4 regions of the Halpernia sp. GG3 genome follow, and region 2 is predicted to be linked to each of the others. Evidence: riboswitches for the same ligand, from Rfam matches in the RefSeq annotation. Region 2 holds a riboswitch; each other region holds the start of a gene.
What was found. A riboswitch is a leader RNA that binds a small molecule or an ion and turns the genes downstream of it on or off. The one in region 2 is predicted to bind S-adenosylmethionine.
Positions count from the first base shown of each region.

Region 1 (3,394 bases), on a different contig from region 2:
TAATGTTGATTTGATCGGGTCCAAAATAATCGTTTTGAGAAAGTCCATTTGCTGTTAAACTTGTAGGAAAATGAAAATTGGTAATTTTGGTTTCGTTATAATTTCCTGCCAAATTAATATCTAAAATACCACCACCAATATTCCATTTATAGGTTGCAACTACATCTACACCTTTCGTTTTAGTATCAATCGCGTTGGCAAATAATCTTGCCGCTTCTGCACCATTTTGTGTAATCAAAGAACTACTAATTTGGCTAGTAAGTACAATTCTATCTTTTACCGTTATTAAATAACCATCCACTGTGATAAATAAATTATCCAAAGGTTTCAAAGTAAAACCAAGACTTGTATTAATAGATTTTTCTTGTTTTAATTTATCAAAACCCAATGCTTTTGCAACATCGCTATCATTATTAAAAATTCCTTTATTTACAATCCCTACACCTGTAGTGGAAATATCAGAATAAAAATTACTAAAATATTTCTGTTGTAAAGACGGAGCTCTAAAACCTGAACTTATGCCACCTCTAAGGGCAAAATTTTTCAAAATCTCATACCGCATTGCTAATTTACCATTGATGGAGTTTCCAAAATCTGAATAATGCTCAAATCTAGTAGCCACATCAATATAGAAATTTTTAATATCATAAGATACATCTGCATAGGCTGATAATGAATTTCTATTCTTGGTTAAAGCATTCGCCGGAGAAAAACCTGTGAAAGATTGGGACCCTCCAGTTCCTGAGATATCACTTGTGTTGGTAGAAGAATTGGCAATATTTCCATAGATGTCGTAAGTTGCATAAGATGCAACCTCGCCAGTTTTTATTTGATATTGCTCAAAACGATACTCACCACCAAAAGCAAGATTAATTTTTTCAAATTTTTTGCTGATGTCTAAATTGATCGTATTTTGTAGAAATCCATGAGAACCAGCGTAGAAACTTGTAGGAGATTTTGCACCTAATGACGCGTTGTTAGTATTACTTACGTTATACTCAAAAACGTTGCTCCCAAAAGTATTGCTAAAATCTGCACTCCAATTATTATCGTGGTAGCGTACACCTGCAGATTGAGAAATATCATAAATTTTTGAACCTAAAATTGGTTGAAAACCATTTGGATAAATGGATAAAACTACATTACTAGTTTCGCTTGGCAATCTTCTAAATCCATAACCTTGTCCCTCTTTTATGCTAAATCCGCCAAAAGTATAAACAATAAATTTATCATTTAATTGATATTCTGCATTTAGAAAAAGTTGACCTAATTTAATATGCGCATCTCCCACTTGAAAGTTGAAATAATCTCTTGTTAATCCTCTTTTAGCAATTTCGGCATCATCAGCTGACCTTGCCGCAGCAGGATTATCTGCAAAATCATATGCAAAATTATTCCCAAAAATATCAAGATTATTATTCTGAGTCCGGTTAGTTTTTTGCCTGTCACTCAGTTGCAAAGTAAGATTTATTATACCTTTATCTTTACTAATACTTGCACCATAATTGACACCGGCTTGTAAATTTCCACCATCACTTCTACTGGTTTTTCCGTAGGTAATAGAAGCTGAAGCGCCTTGATTTTTTTTAAGAATAATATTGATGACACCTGCAATGGCATCAGAACCATATTGTGCAGAAGCACCATCTCTTAATACCTCTATTCTATCAATAGCTAAAACAGGAATTGTGCTTAAATCTGTACCCACAGAACCATTCCCAACTGTATTTTGATAATTAACCAAAGAAGTTGTATGTCTTCTTTTTCCATTAATTAATACTAAAACTTGGTCTGGCCCCATACCTCGTAAAGTAACAGGATCAATATGTTCCGTACCATCAGAGGCAGATTGATGCACTGAATTAAACGAAGGAATAATATAATTTAATAAATCTTGCACGGTACTTTGAGGCGCAGATTTTTGAATTTTTGCAACCGAAATAACATCAACTGCGACTGGAGAATTAATTTTAGAACGAGGTAAACCACGATTTCCCACAATCACGACATCCTCAATATCCTTGGTTTTTTCTTGTGCATAAATACTATAGAAAGTTCCTAATAATAAAATAGAAAAAGTAATTTTCTTCATTCCTTAATTTTTAGATTTTTAACGCTAAGTAATAAAAACGAAATATCAAGAAATAATAAAAAAAGTAATTCATATATTATCTTCCCCATTAAAGGGTGGATTTAGCACCATTACACCATAGAAATGTCGGTTGCCAAGGTTTCAAAGGGCCAAATCCCTCCACCTTTCTTGATAAGTCTGCGCAAAAATAAATTATTTTGCAATATAATCCAAATAAGAGAAATATTAAAATTTAAATTTCATATTTGGTCATATAAAATTGAGTGAGAAAAAGGCGATTCATAGGTCATTTAACGTAAAATATTTTAAGAAATTTTTACGAAAAAGCAAATTGTCTTTATATTGAATTTATCAATTTTTAATTTACTCTTAGAACTAAAAAAATCCCAACCATTTTAAGGATTGGGATTAATTATTATCAACAAAAACGCTTAAACATCAATTTTTGCATATTTTGCATTTTTCTCTATAAATTCACGTCTCGGTGGAACTTCATCGCCCATCAACATTGAGAAAACATTATCTGCATCCACCGCATTTTCGATAGTTACCTGTTTTAAAGTTCTGTTTTCAGGATTTAAAGTGGTTTCCCATAACTGCTCTGGGTTCATTTCACCCAAACCTTTGTAACGCTGTACATCAACGCCTTTTCCATCTGGTGAAAGTTTGAAAGTTTCTTCTTCACGTTCCTTTTCATTCCAGGTGTACACTTTTTTATTTCCTTTTTTAAGTAAATAGAGTGGCGGCGATGCAATATAAACATAGCCGTTTTCAACTAATTCCTTCATATATCTAAAGAAAAATGTCAAAATTAAAGTCGAAATATGCGCGCCATCAATATCGGCATCACACATAATGACTATTTTGTGATAGCGTAATTTTTTTATATTTAAAGCCTTAGAATCTTCTTCTGTGCCGACACTTACACCAAGTGCAGTGTAAATATTTTTAATCTCTTCATTATCGTAAACCTTATGAAGCATTGCTTTTTCAACATTTAGAATTTTACCTCTTAAAGGTAAAATCGCTTGAAACAACCGGTCACGACCTTGTTTTGCAGTTCCACCTGCAGAATCTCCCTCGACAAGAAACAATTCACTTTCAGCAGGATCTTTTGAAGAACAGTCAGACAATTTTCCTGGCAAACCACTTCCGCCCATCGGCGATTTACGCTGCACCATTTCGCGGGCTTTTTTCGCTGCTTGCCTCGCTTTCGCCGCTAAAACTACTTTTTGAACGATAATTTTGGCTTCGTTCGGATTTTCTTCCAAGAAATTGGAAAGCATTTCACCTACGATCTTA
Region 1 covers NZ_JBRIIR020000006.1:465,223-468,616, reverse strand. Annotated here, with positions in the region: gene ACVBED_RS03235 (TonB-dependent receptor plug domain-containing protein) at 1-2,092, opposite strand, end outside; SAM riboswitch class I at 2,166-2,270, opposite strand; gene gyrB (DNA topoisomerase (ATP-hydrolyzing) subunit B) at 2,524-3,394, opposite strand, start outside.
Region 1: it holds a riboswitch for S-adenosylmethionine, as region 2 does, so the genes downstream of both, ACVBED_RS03235 (TonB-dependent receptor plug domain-containing protein) here and ACVBED_RS07670 (O-acetylhomoserine aminocarboxypropyltransferase/cysteine synthase family protein) in region 2, are expected to answer to the same signal.

Region 2 (3,394 bases):
AAAAGATGGTGAAAAATTATATTATTTAGCAAAGTATGAAAAAGGTTATGATTTATGGATGACGATGCCTCGTACCCATGAAACCAAAGTTTTGGCGAAATTGGGCGTAACTGATGGCAGTTTGGAATTAAGCAATGACGGCAAAGATCTGTTTGTTTTGGCTGGTGGCAACATCATGAAAGTAGGTGTTGATGACGGTAAAGTTTCTCCAATGAAAATTGATGCTTCTATGGAATTGAATGCATCTGAAGAGCGGAAATATATGTTTGATCATGCCTGGAAACAGGTGAAGAAAAAACTGTTCGACCCAAAACTGCAAGGGGTAGATTGGGATGGTTATCATACTACTTACAGCAAATTTCTTCCCTATATTAATAACAATTATGATTTTGAAGTTTTATTGAGCGAGTTTTTGGGAGAATTAAATGCTTCACATACAGGTGGTGGGTACAGAGTTAAAAAAATGAATGCTGATGCAACAGCTGCGTTAGGTTTATTATATGATGTTACCAAAGGCGGTGACGGCTTGGTGGTAAAAGATATAATAGCTGCCGGACCTTTTGATAAAGCGAAAACCGAGATGAAAGCAGGAATGATCATCGATAAAATAAATGGTAACGAGATAACAGCTGATGTTGATTGGGCAATTTTTCTAAACCATAAAGAAGGTAATTTTACGAGAATAGATTTCCACGATCCAAAAACAAATAAAACCATTAGCGAAGTTGTAAAACCTATATCAGTTGGTGTGGAAAGCGGTGTTTTACTTTACAAACGTTGGACAGATAAGATGGCCCAACTAACGGATAGTCTTTCTGGTGGTAGAGTTGGTTATGTGCATATAAGAAGTATGGACGACCCAAGTTTTAGGGTGACTTTTGATAAAGTTTTAGGTAAAAACGTGAAGAAGGAAGCGCTAATTGTAGATACTCGTTTTAACGGTGGCGGTTGGTTGCATGATGATTTGGTTACTTTCTTAGGAGGAAAAGAATATTTTACTTTACGCCCACAAGGGAATATCACTACAGGTGGCGAGCCGATGAATAAATGGACTAAACCAAGTTGCGTAGTAATGAGTGAAGGCAATTATTCTGATGCTTTTATGTTTCCTTATGCATATAAAGAATTAGGATTGGGTAAATTAATTGGAATGCCTGTTGCAGGAACCGGAACCGCAGTTTGGTGGGAAACACAAATAGATCCAACCATTTATTTCGGTATACCAATGATTGCTACTTACGGTGCTGGCGAAACCCAGGCTACAGAAAATCATCAACTAGAACCTGATATTAAGGTAAATAACGATTATAATAAATTTTTGAACGGCGAAGACCAACAATTGGAAGCTGCCGTGAAAGAAATGTTGAAAGAAGTAAAAAAATAAATCCGGCTAAAAACAATATTCCAAGAAGTAAATTCCGCCTGCCGATGGTAGGTAGGCGGAAATATTGCCAAGGCGTCTTTAAAAAAACTGAAGCTTGAAGACGATGAAGACGGTATCAATTTCGGATTATAAACTAATTTTTGTGGTACCGAGTTTTGAAAATGAAGATGGATGAATTATTCAAATGTTCAACATTGAGATTGGTTAGGGAACAAATTAAATTATTATCAATTTTTTTAATTAAAAATTTGGAGATTTAAAAAACCTTTCTATCTTTGCACCAGAAATTACGTTCTTTAAAACATCGCAACTTATTTAGAAAAGTGGAGGGAATTGACCCGGTGAAACTTTGGCAACCTGTTTAGAAATAAATAAGGTGCAAAATTCAACTCGCAATGGCGGGAAAGATAAGTCAGAAACAGAAATATAAAAATTATACATTTATATCAAACTCTTTCGTCTTATCGAAAGAGTTTTTTTATGCTCTTTCGGTAAGCTTTTCAGAAGATAAGTTGCACAACATTTAAAATAAAATTATTTAAAATATGAGCAATTTAAAATTTGAAACATTGCAACTTCATGCGGGACAAACCATAGATTCAACCACAAATTCCAGGGCGGTTCCGCTCTATCAAACCGCTTGTTATACTTTCAACGATGCACAGCACGCTGCTAATCTTTTTGGTTTAAAAGAATTCGGAAATATTTATACCCGTTTAATGAATCCGACAACGGATGTTTTTGAAAAAAGAGTTGCTGCGCTACACGGCGGAGTTGCTGCTTTAGCAACAAGTTCTGGTCATGCCGCACAGTTTTTAGCAATTACAAATATTCTTCAGGCTGGAGATAATTTCGTGAGTTCGCCGTATTTGTACGGTGGAAGTTTTAATCAGTTTAAAGTAACTTTTAAAAAATTAGGGATCGAATGCCGCTTTGCAAAAGATGACGAACCGCAAGATTTTGAGGAACAAATCAATGAAAATACAAAAGCCATCTATGTTGAAACCATCGGTAATCCAAGTTTAAATGTAGCAGATTTTGAAGCAATTGCAGCAGTTGCAAAAAAACATAATCTTCCTTTAATCGTTGATAATACTTTTGGTGCGGGTGGATTTATTTTTCAACCTTTAAAACATGGTGCAAATATCGTGGTAGAATCTGCTACAAAATGGATCGGCGGTCACGGCACTTCCATCGGTGGAATTATCGTAGATGGCGGAAATTTTGATTGGGGAAGTGGGAAATTTCCACAATTTTCTGAGCCTTCAGAAAGTTACCACGGTTTGATTTTTTCTGATGTTTTTGGTGTTAACGGCTCTTTTGGAAATATTGCTTTCATCATAAAAGCGAGAGTAGAAGGTCTTCGAGATTTTGGTCCAACTATTTCGCCATTTAATTCTTTTCTTTTAATTCATGGTCTTGAAACTTTATCGCTTCGTTTAGAAAGAACCGTTCAAAATGCGCAGAAAGTCGCAGAATTTTTGGAAGATCATCCACAAGTTGAAAAAGTATTATATCCAGGTTTGCCAAGTTTCCCCGATCATGAAAATGCAAAAAAATATTTTAAAAATGGTTTTGGTGGCGTACTAAGTTTTGAAATAAAAGGTGGAAAAGAATCTGCGATAAAATTCATCAATAGTTTAGAACTAATCAGCCACGTTGCCAATGTGGGTGATTCTAAAACTTTAATTATTAATCCTGCTTCTACTACTCACGAGCAGCTTTCTGAAGAAGAACAATTGCACGCGGGAATCAAACCTGGACAAGTTCGCATCAGTGTAGGAATTGAGCATATAGATGATATTTTAGATGATATCAACCGCGGATTTGCCGGGATTTAATTTTTAAAATTTAGATATTGAAACATTTTAAAACAGAAGATTTTGTTCTTGAATCTGGTATTAAAATTTCCGAAATTAACATTGCTTATCAGATTTTTGGTGAATTTTCTTCATCGAAAAAAATAATCTGGGTTTGTCATGCCTTGACCGGAAACTCAGATGTTGAAGA
Region 2 covers NZ_JBRIIR020000014.1:35,177-38,570, forward strand. Annotated here, with positions in the region: gene ACVBED_RS07665 (S41 family peptidase) at 1-1,384, shown strand, start outside; SAM riboswitch class I at 1,693-1,798, shown strand; gene ACVBED_RS07670 (O-acetylhomoserine aminocarboxypropyltransferase/cysteine synthase family protein) at 1,930-3,225, shown strand; gene ACVBED_RS07675 (homoserine O-acetyltransferase family protein) at 3,243-3,394, shown strand, end outside.

Region 3 (3,394 bases), on a different contig from region 2:
CATATCTTTTAATTTTTTTAGCGTGGTCAATGAACTCTTTTTCACCTTCTTTTAAACTGATGGAATTCACCACGCATTTTCCTTGAACGACTTGCAAACCCGCTTCTAAAATTTCCCATTTTGAAGAATCAATCATAATTGGAATTCTGGAAATATCCGGTTCCGAAGCGATTAAATTTAAGAATTTAACCATGCAATATTTACCGTCCAGTAAACCATCATCAAAATTGACATCTAAAATCTGAGCGCCATTTTCAACCTGTTCTCTTGCAATATCAAGTGCTTCAGAAAATTTTTCTTCTTTAATTAATCGAAGGAACTTCTTTGAACCTGCAACATTTGTTCTCTCACCAACATTAATAAAGTTGGATTCTTCTGCTATAATTAAAGGTTCGAGACCTGAGAGTTTTAAGTATTTCATTAATAATTTTCCAATTTATCAATGTAACCGTTTACCAATGACATTATTATGTCAAATGATAGTTACATTGTTACATTTTTAGATTGTTACATTAATTTTTCTTGGTTGATATTCTTTCACCAGATCTGCAATTGCTTTTATATGTTCTGGAGTTGTTCCACAGCAACCGCCGATAATATTAATTAAATTTTTATCTACAAATTCGCGGATCTGTTCGGCCATAAATTCTGGACTTTCATCATATTGCCCGAAAGCATTTGGTAATCCTGCATTTGGATACGCGGAAATAAAAAATTCTGAATTGTTTGCTAAACTTTCCAAATAAGGCGTCAATTGTTTGGCACCTAAAGCACAATTAAAACCAACGCTCAGTAAATTTAAATGTGAAATCGAAATTAAAAATGCTTCCGCGGTTTGTCCGCTCAGAGTTCTTCCTGAAGCATCTGTAATGGTTCCTGAAACCATAATTGGAATCTCAATATTTCGCTCTTCCTGAATTTCGTCAATAGCAAAAAGTGCGGCTTTTGCATTTAAGGTGTCAAAAATAGTTTCTACCAAAAGTAGATCTGAACCGCCATCTAGTAAGGCTTCTGCTTGCTGTTTGTAAGCAATTCGTAGTTCTTCAAAAGTAATGGCACGAAAACCCGGATCATTGACGTCTGGTGAAAGACTGGCTGTTTTGTTAGTTGGTCCGATGGAACCAGCTACAAATCGAGGTTTATCAGGATTTTTTGTAGTGAATTCCTGGCAAACTTTTTTGGCGATTTTTGCAGATTCAAAATTCAGTTCATAAACCAGTTCTTCCATATGATAATCAGCCATTGCGATGGTAGTTCCGGAAAAAGTATTGGTTTCAATAATGTCTGCCCCAGCTGCTAAATATTTCCTGTGAACTTCGGAAATGGCTTCTGGTTGTGTTAAAGTCAATAAATCATTATTACCTTTTAAAGAAAATTCCCAATCTTTAAAGCGTTCGCCTCGGTAATCTGCTTCCGTAAAATTATAACGCTGAAGCATAGTTCCCATAGCGCCATCTAAAATTAGGATGCGTTTGGAAAGTTCGGCGCGAAGTATATGTTGTGAATTCATTTTCAATTTTAGTTATAAATAAAAATTTGAAAATGCTACCGAAGAAAGGTAGAAAAATTTATTAGTTATCTTCATCCGGAAAAACCGGAATAGAATGTAGCACCTTTTCTCAAAAGAGAGGTTGCCAAGGTTTCGTAGGGTCTAGTCCCTCCACCTTTCTGGATAACATTTTCAATATTTAAAAGAACAATTCGGCTACAAAGATAATGAGTAATAATTAGAAAACTGATGAAATACTTCAAAGTTTTTCAATAAAATTTAAAGAAACTTAATAGGATTAATCACTCAAAATGATTAATTAAAGCGGCTGTATGACAGATTTGAATATTTCAATTCATTTAAAAATCATTAATTTTGCAAATGAAAATTCAAACTATTTTTGAATTTTAAATAGTTAAACAGTCGTAGCCCGACCTGAACTGAAATCCTTTTGTTGCAATTACGATTGCAAAAATTTCGAAGAAGTATATTACTTTCTATCGCAATAGCTTTAAGAAAATTAGTAGGGGAGGACGAAAATAGCTGGTCTGATAAGATGTAAAAGAGATATTCTACAAAGTGAAATAGCTGCTAAAAGAAATATCGTAATTAATAATAAAATAAATTTAATCTTAAGGAAAATATATGAAAATTGAAAACGAAAGATTAAAAAATGAGCAATGGCGGCAATGGGGGCCATATGTAAGTAACCGACAATGGGGAAATGTGCGTGAAGATTACAGCCATGATGGCAATGCCTGGGAGTCTACCAGCCATGATGAAGCAGAAAGTAAAGTTTTCCGCTGGGCGGAAGAGGGAATTGCAGGTTTAAGCGATTCCAAACAACTGCTTTGTTTTGCCTTTTCATTTTGGAATAAGAAAGATAAAATGGTCAAAGAGCGTTTTTTTGGTGTTTCTAATTATCAGGGAAATCACGGTGAAGACGTAAAAGAATTATTTTATTATCTGGATAATACGCCATCTCACAGTTATATGAAGATGGTTTATAAATACCCAATCAACCGTTTTCCCTATGAAGAATTGGTTGAAGAAAATGAACGCCGAAGTAAAACTGAACCAGAATTTGAATTAATTGATACTGGAATATTCAATAAAAATGAATATTTTGATATTTTTATAGAATATTGTAAAGTTGATCCGGATGATATTTTTATCCGGGTTACGGCTCATAATCGAAGTGAAAATTCTGCGCCATTAGTAATTTTACCAACAGTTTGGTTCAGAAATAATTGGGTTTGGGGATACAATGATTACAAACCAGAACTAAAAAAAGCAAGAAACGGGGTTATTGATATCTTGCACGACAGTATTTCTATAAAAAAGTTTTACGCAAGAAATTCTGAAACTGAAGCACTTTTTTGCGAAAATGAAACGAATATTGCTAAAATTTATAATACAGCTCCAACATCAGGCTATTTTAAAGACGGAATAAATGATTTTATCACTGACGGAAACGATACTGTAAACCCAGAAAATTTTGGCACCAAAGCAAGTTTTCACATTGATACAGAAATTGCTGCGGGTGAATCAAAAACTTTTGATTTTAGACTTTCGCCCCATGAAATGAATGACGCGTTTTATGATTTTGATGAAATATTTGAAATTAGAAAAGAAGAAGCCAATTATTTCTACGAAAATCTACAAAGAAACATTCCCGATAAAGATGAACAAAACGTTCAGAGACAGGCTTTTGCAGGACTTCTCTGGAATAAACAATTCTACCATTATAATGTTGCGAAATGGCTAAAAGGTGATCCAAATTTAGAAGCACCCAGAAATTTTGACAAATTCGTACGGAATACAGAATGGATGCATCTTCATAATAAAGACATCATTTCTATGCCTGATAAATGGGAATATCCGTGGTATGCAACCTGGGATTTG
Region 3 covers NZ_JBRIIR020000006.1:130,012-133,405, forward strand. Annotated here, with positions in the region: gene metH (methionine synthase) at 1-421, opposite strand, end outside; gene ACVBED_RS01560 (homocysteine S-methyltransferase family protein) at 500-1,510, opposite strand; SAM riboswitch class I at 1,573-1,679, opposite strand; gene ACVBED_RS01565 (MGH1-like glycoside hydrolase domain-containing protein) at 2,135-3,394, shown strand, end outside.
Region 3: it holds a riboswitch for S-adenosylmethionine, as region 2 does, so the genes downstream of both, ACVBED_RS01560 (homocysteine S-methyltransferase family protein) here and ACVBED_RS07670 (O-acetylhomoserine aminocarboxypropyltransferase/cysteine synthase family protein) in region 2, are expected to answer to the same signal.

Region 4 (3,394 bases), on a different contig from region 2:
AATGAAACCGTCAACGGAACAATTGATTTCATCAACCCAGAAATTGATCCAAATAGTAGAATAAATTTAGTGCGGGTTACCATTCCCAATATTAAAAATCAGTTGCATCCTGGGATGTCTGCTTATATTACTGTTAGCAACAAAGCACGGAAGGCTTTTATGCTTCCTCAAGAAGCGGTGCTGAGAGATAGCAAAGGCGCAACAGTTTGGGTTAAAATTAAAGATGGTGTTTATGAAATAAGAATGGTAAAAATTGGTGTTGCTCAAAATAATGTAATTGAAATAATTTCTGGATTGACCGCCGCAGATGTCGTAGTAACAAGTGGGGCATATTTATTGAATAGTGAGTATATATTTCAGCATGGCGCAGATCCAATGGCTGGCATGAAAATGTAAGATTAAATAAACTACAAACATAAAATTACTGTAACATGGAAAATTCTACCCAACACTCAAAAAGCAACAGTTACACAACGTTTATTTTGATGCTTTGTGCGTCTTTTTTGGCGATGTACGTTACAATGTATCTTAATATTTATGAACTGGATCACGTTTATTTCAGTCTGACGAGATTTTATATGAGTTGTCTTGGAATCTCAGCAATGGCTGTAATCATGTTTTTATTTATGCGCAAAATGTATCAAAATAAGCAGAAAAATATTGGAATAATCGTTGGAAGTATAGGTTTATTTTTTGCTGCATTAGGTTTGGTTCGTACGCAAAGTCCGATAATCGGCGATGTTTTATGGATGAAGGCCATGATTCCGCACCATTCAATTGCTATTTTAACAAGTGAAAGAGCAGACATTAAAGATCCGGAAGTAAAAAAGTTAGCAAACAGCATTATCACGGCTCAAAGAAAAGAAATTCTTGAAATGAAAGTAATGATAAAGCGATTAGAGAAAGAAAAATGAAAATAATTAATATTTTGTCTTTCTTCTCATCGCAATGTTCCTCAAAATAAAAAGTTATTGAACTTTCTTATTTTACACTGTATAAACTACTAATGAATTAAAATGAGGCTAAATATTTTTATAAAAGTGGAGGTGGAGGAACTACAAAATATATCTATAAATCAGATGGTTATAATGTAAATCTTCACTTTGTGTCAACCAATTGAAAATAAAGTAAAATTAACTTTATTTTGATAATGGTCAATTTACGTTCGTATAGATAATATTTAGAAGATAATGGTAAAAATATTATATCTGCAAATCCCCGTCTTTGTTCCATATAATCATAAAAAAAATTGCCAAAAGAATTGTTTTTTACAAAAAAATAATTAATTTTGTACCATCAAGTCAATTAAAATTGATTTATAAAGAAGCGTTGAGAGACAGGCTCTTTGATGCGCTAGCAACCAGACTGAAGTCAAGGTGCTAATTCCTGATCCGTTTTTGGAGAATATAAAAAACAATTGAAACAATGAAGAATTCTTTTCTTATTTTAAATACCATCTTTTTTGAGCTTCACGCTCTTTCTACTAATAACTCAACAACCAAGAATTGTTGCGGTTGTTGTAGATAAAACTTAATTGCCTCTTATTCGATAATCAGGCTATCAATAGGAATTTACAAGCTGTATTTCCAACCCTATTCTTTTCACAATAAATATAAGTACTCTATTAGAGCTACTAATTAAATAACACGATTGTTTTTGTAACAATTCATCACCCTTTAATAATTTGTTTTTACTAAACATTGGGGATTGGAGAGTCAAAAGTAAAATAGTTATAGAATTGTAAAGGTTTATTGTTGATTAAGTAAGGTTCTATAAAAATTATCAACTAAATAAATATTTTAATTACTAAGTAAAAATTAACATCGTGAATATGAATAACAAAGAACAGGCAATCGCCGTTTACTACGAACATCCAGACTGGTTTCGTCCATTATTTAAAGAACTTGAAAATAGGGAGCTTCCGGTAATAGAATATGGCGCGGCAGAACACCATTTCAATATATCAGAAAAAGAATTCCCTTTCAGCGTTTTCTTTAATCGCATGAGTCCATCTGCATATCTAAGAAACAATACGCAGGCAATTTTCTATACAACAGGACTATTAGCGTCTTTGGAAAGCAAAGGAGTAAGAGTTATTAACGGATCAAAAGCCTGGAGATATGAAATTTCTAAAGCTTTACAACTTAGCCTCTTAGAGTCTTTAGGCCTGCCTTTTCCTAAATCTGTGGTAATTAACAATGCTTCACAAGCCTTGGCTGCATCAAAGGACTTACGCTTTCCAATTGTCGTAAAAGCGAATATAGGTGGAAGTGGTGCAGGAATAACTCGTTATAACACCGAGGAAGAACTCAAAAAGGCTGTTGCTGATGAATCTATTGAACTGGGATTGGATTTCACTGCGCTTGTACAAGAGTTTATTCCGGCAAGGAATGGAAATATTCACCGGGTGGAAACGCTTGATGGAAAATATTTATATGGTATAAAAGTATACACCTCAGGTGATACTTTTAATCTTTGTCCTGCAGATATTTGCCAGACAACAACGGGACAGGAATTGTCAAGAAATGCTTGTGCGCTTGACGCTCCAAAGAACGGACTTAAAGTAGAGGCATATACACCTTCAAACGAAATTATTAACGCTATTGAAAAAATTATTCAAGCCGCAGGAATTGACGTTGGTGGAATAGAATACATCATAGATGACAGGGATGGACAACTATATTACTATGACATTAATGCACTTTCAAATTTTGTTGCAGATGCAATAAATGTTATAGGTTTTGACCCACATAAAAAATTAGTGGATTTTATAGAAAAAACAGCAAATTTAAAATTAAAACAAGCATTATGAAATTTGGATACTGGTTACCCGTTTTTGGAGGATGGTTAAGAAATGTAGAAGATGAGAATATGACCATTTCCTGGGATTACATTAAGGAACTGGCTCAAAAGAGTGAAGACTGGGGTTACAGCATTTCCCTTATCGCAGAATTATATTTAAATGATATAAAAGGAGAAGAAGCTCCTTCTCTTGATGCTTGGTCTACTGCAGCGGCATTGGCAGCGGTTACCAAGGAACTAGAGATTATGGTGGCAGTAAGGCCTACGTACCACAATCCTGCTTTGTTGGCTAAGGCGGTAGCAAATCTGGAACACATCAGCAATGACAGAATTTCTCTTAACGTGGTTGCTTCTTGGTGGAAAGCCGAAGCAGATAAGTACGGAATTGAATTTGATGAACATGACAATCGTTATGCGCGCACCAGCGAATGGATAGAAGTGATCAGCCGCCTTTGGAAAGAAGATCATGTTTCTTTTCAGGGGGATTATTACCAAGTGCAGGATAATATTTTGCAGCCAAAACCTTCTAAAAAACCTTTTTTATATGCGGGTGGAGAGTCTGAAGCAGCTAAAACTATGATCAGTACTCAAT
Region 4 covers NZ_JBRIIR020000006.1:155,575-158,968, forward strand. Annotated here, with positions in the region: gene ACVBED_RS01685 (efflux RND transporter periplasmic adaptor subunit) at 1-396, shown strand, start outside; gene ACVBED_RS01690 (DUF305 domain-containing protein) at 432-914, shown strand; SAM riboswitch class I at 1,314-1,413, shown strand; gene ACVBED_RS01695 (ATP-grasp domain-containing protein) at 1,832-2,812, shown strand; gene ACVBED_RS01700 (LLM class flavin-dependent oxidoreductase) at 2,809-3,394, shown strand, end outside.
Region 4: it holds a riboswitch for S-adenosylmethionine, as region 2 does, so the genes downstream of both, ACVBED_RS01695 (ATP-grasp domain-containing protein) here and ACVBED_RS07670 (O-acetylhomoserine aminocarboxypropyltransferase/cysteine synthase family protein) in region 2, are expected to answer to the same signal.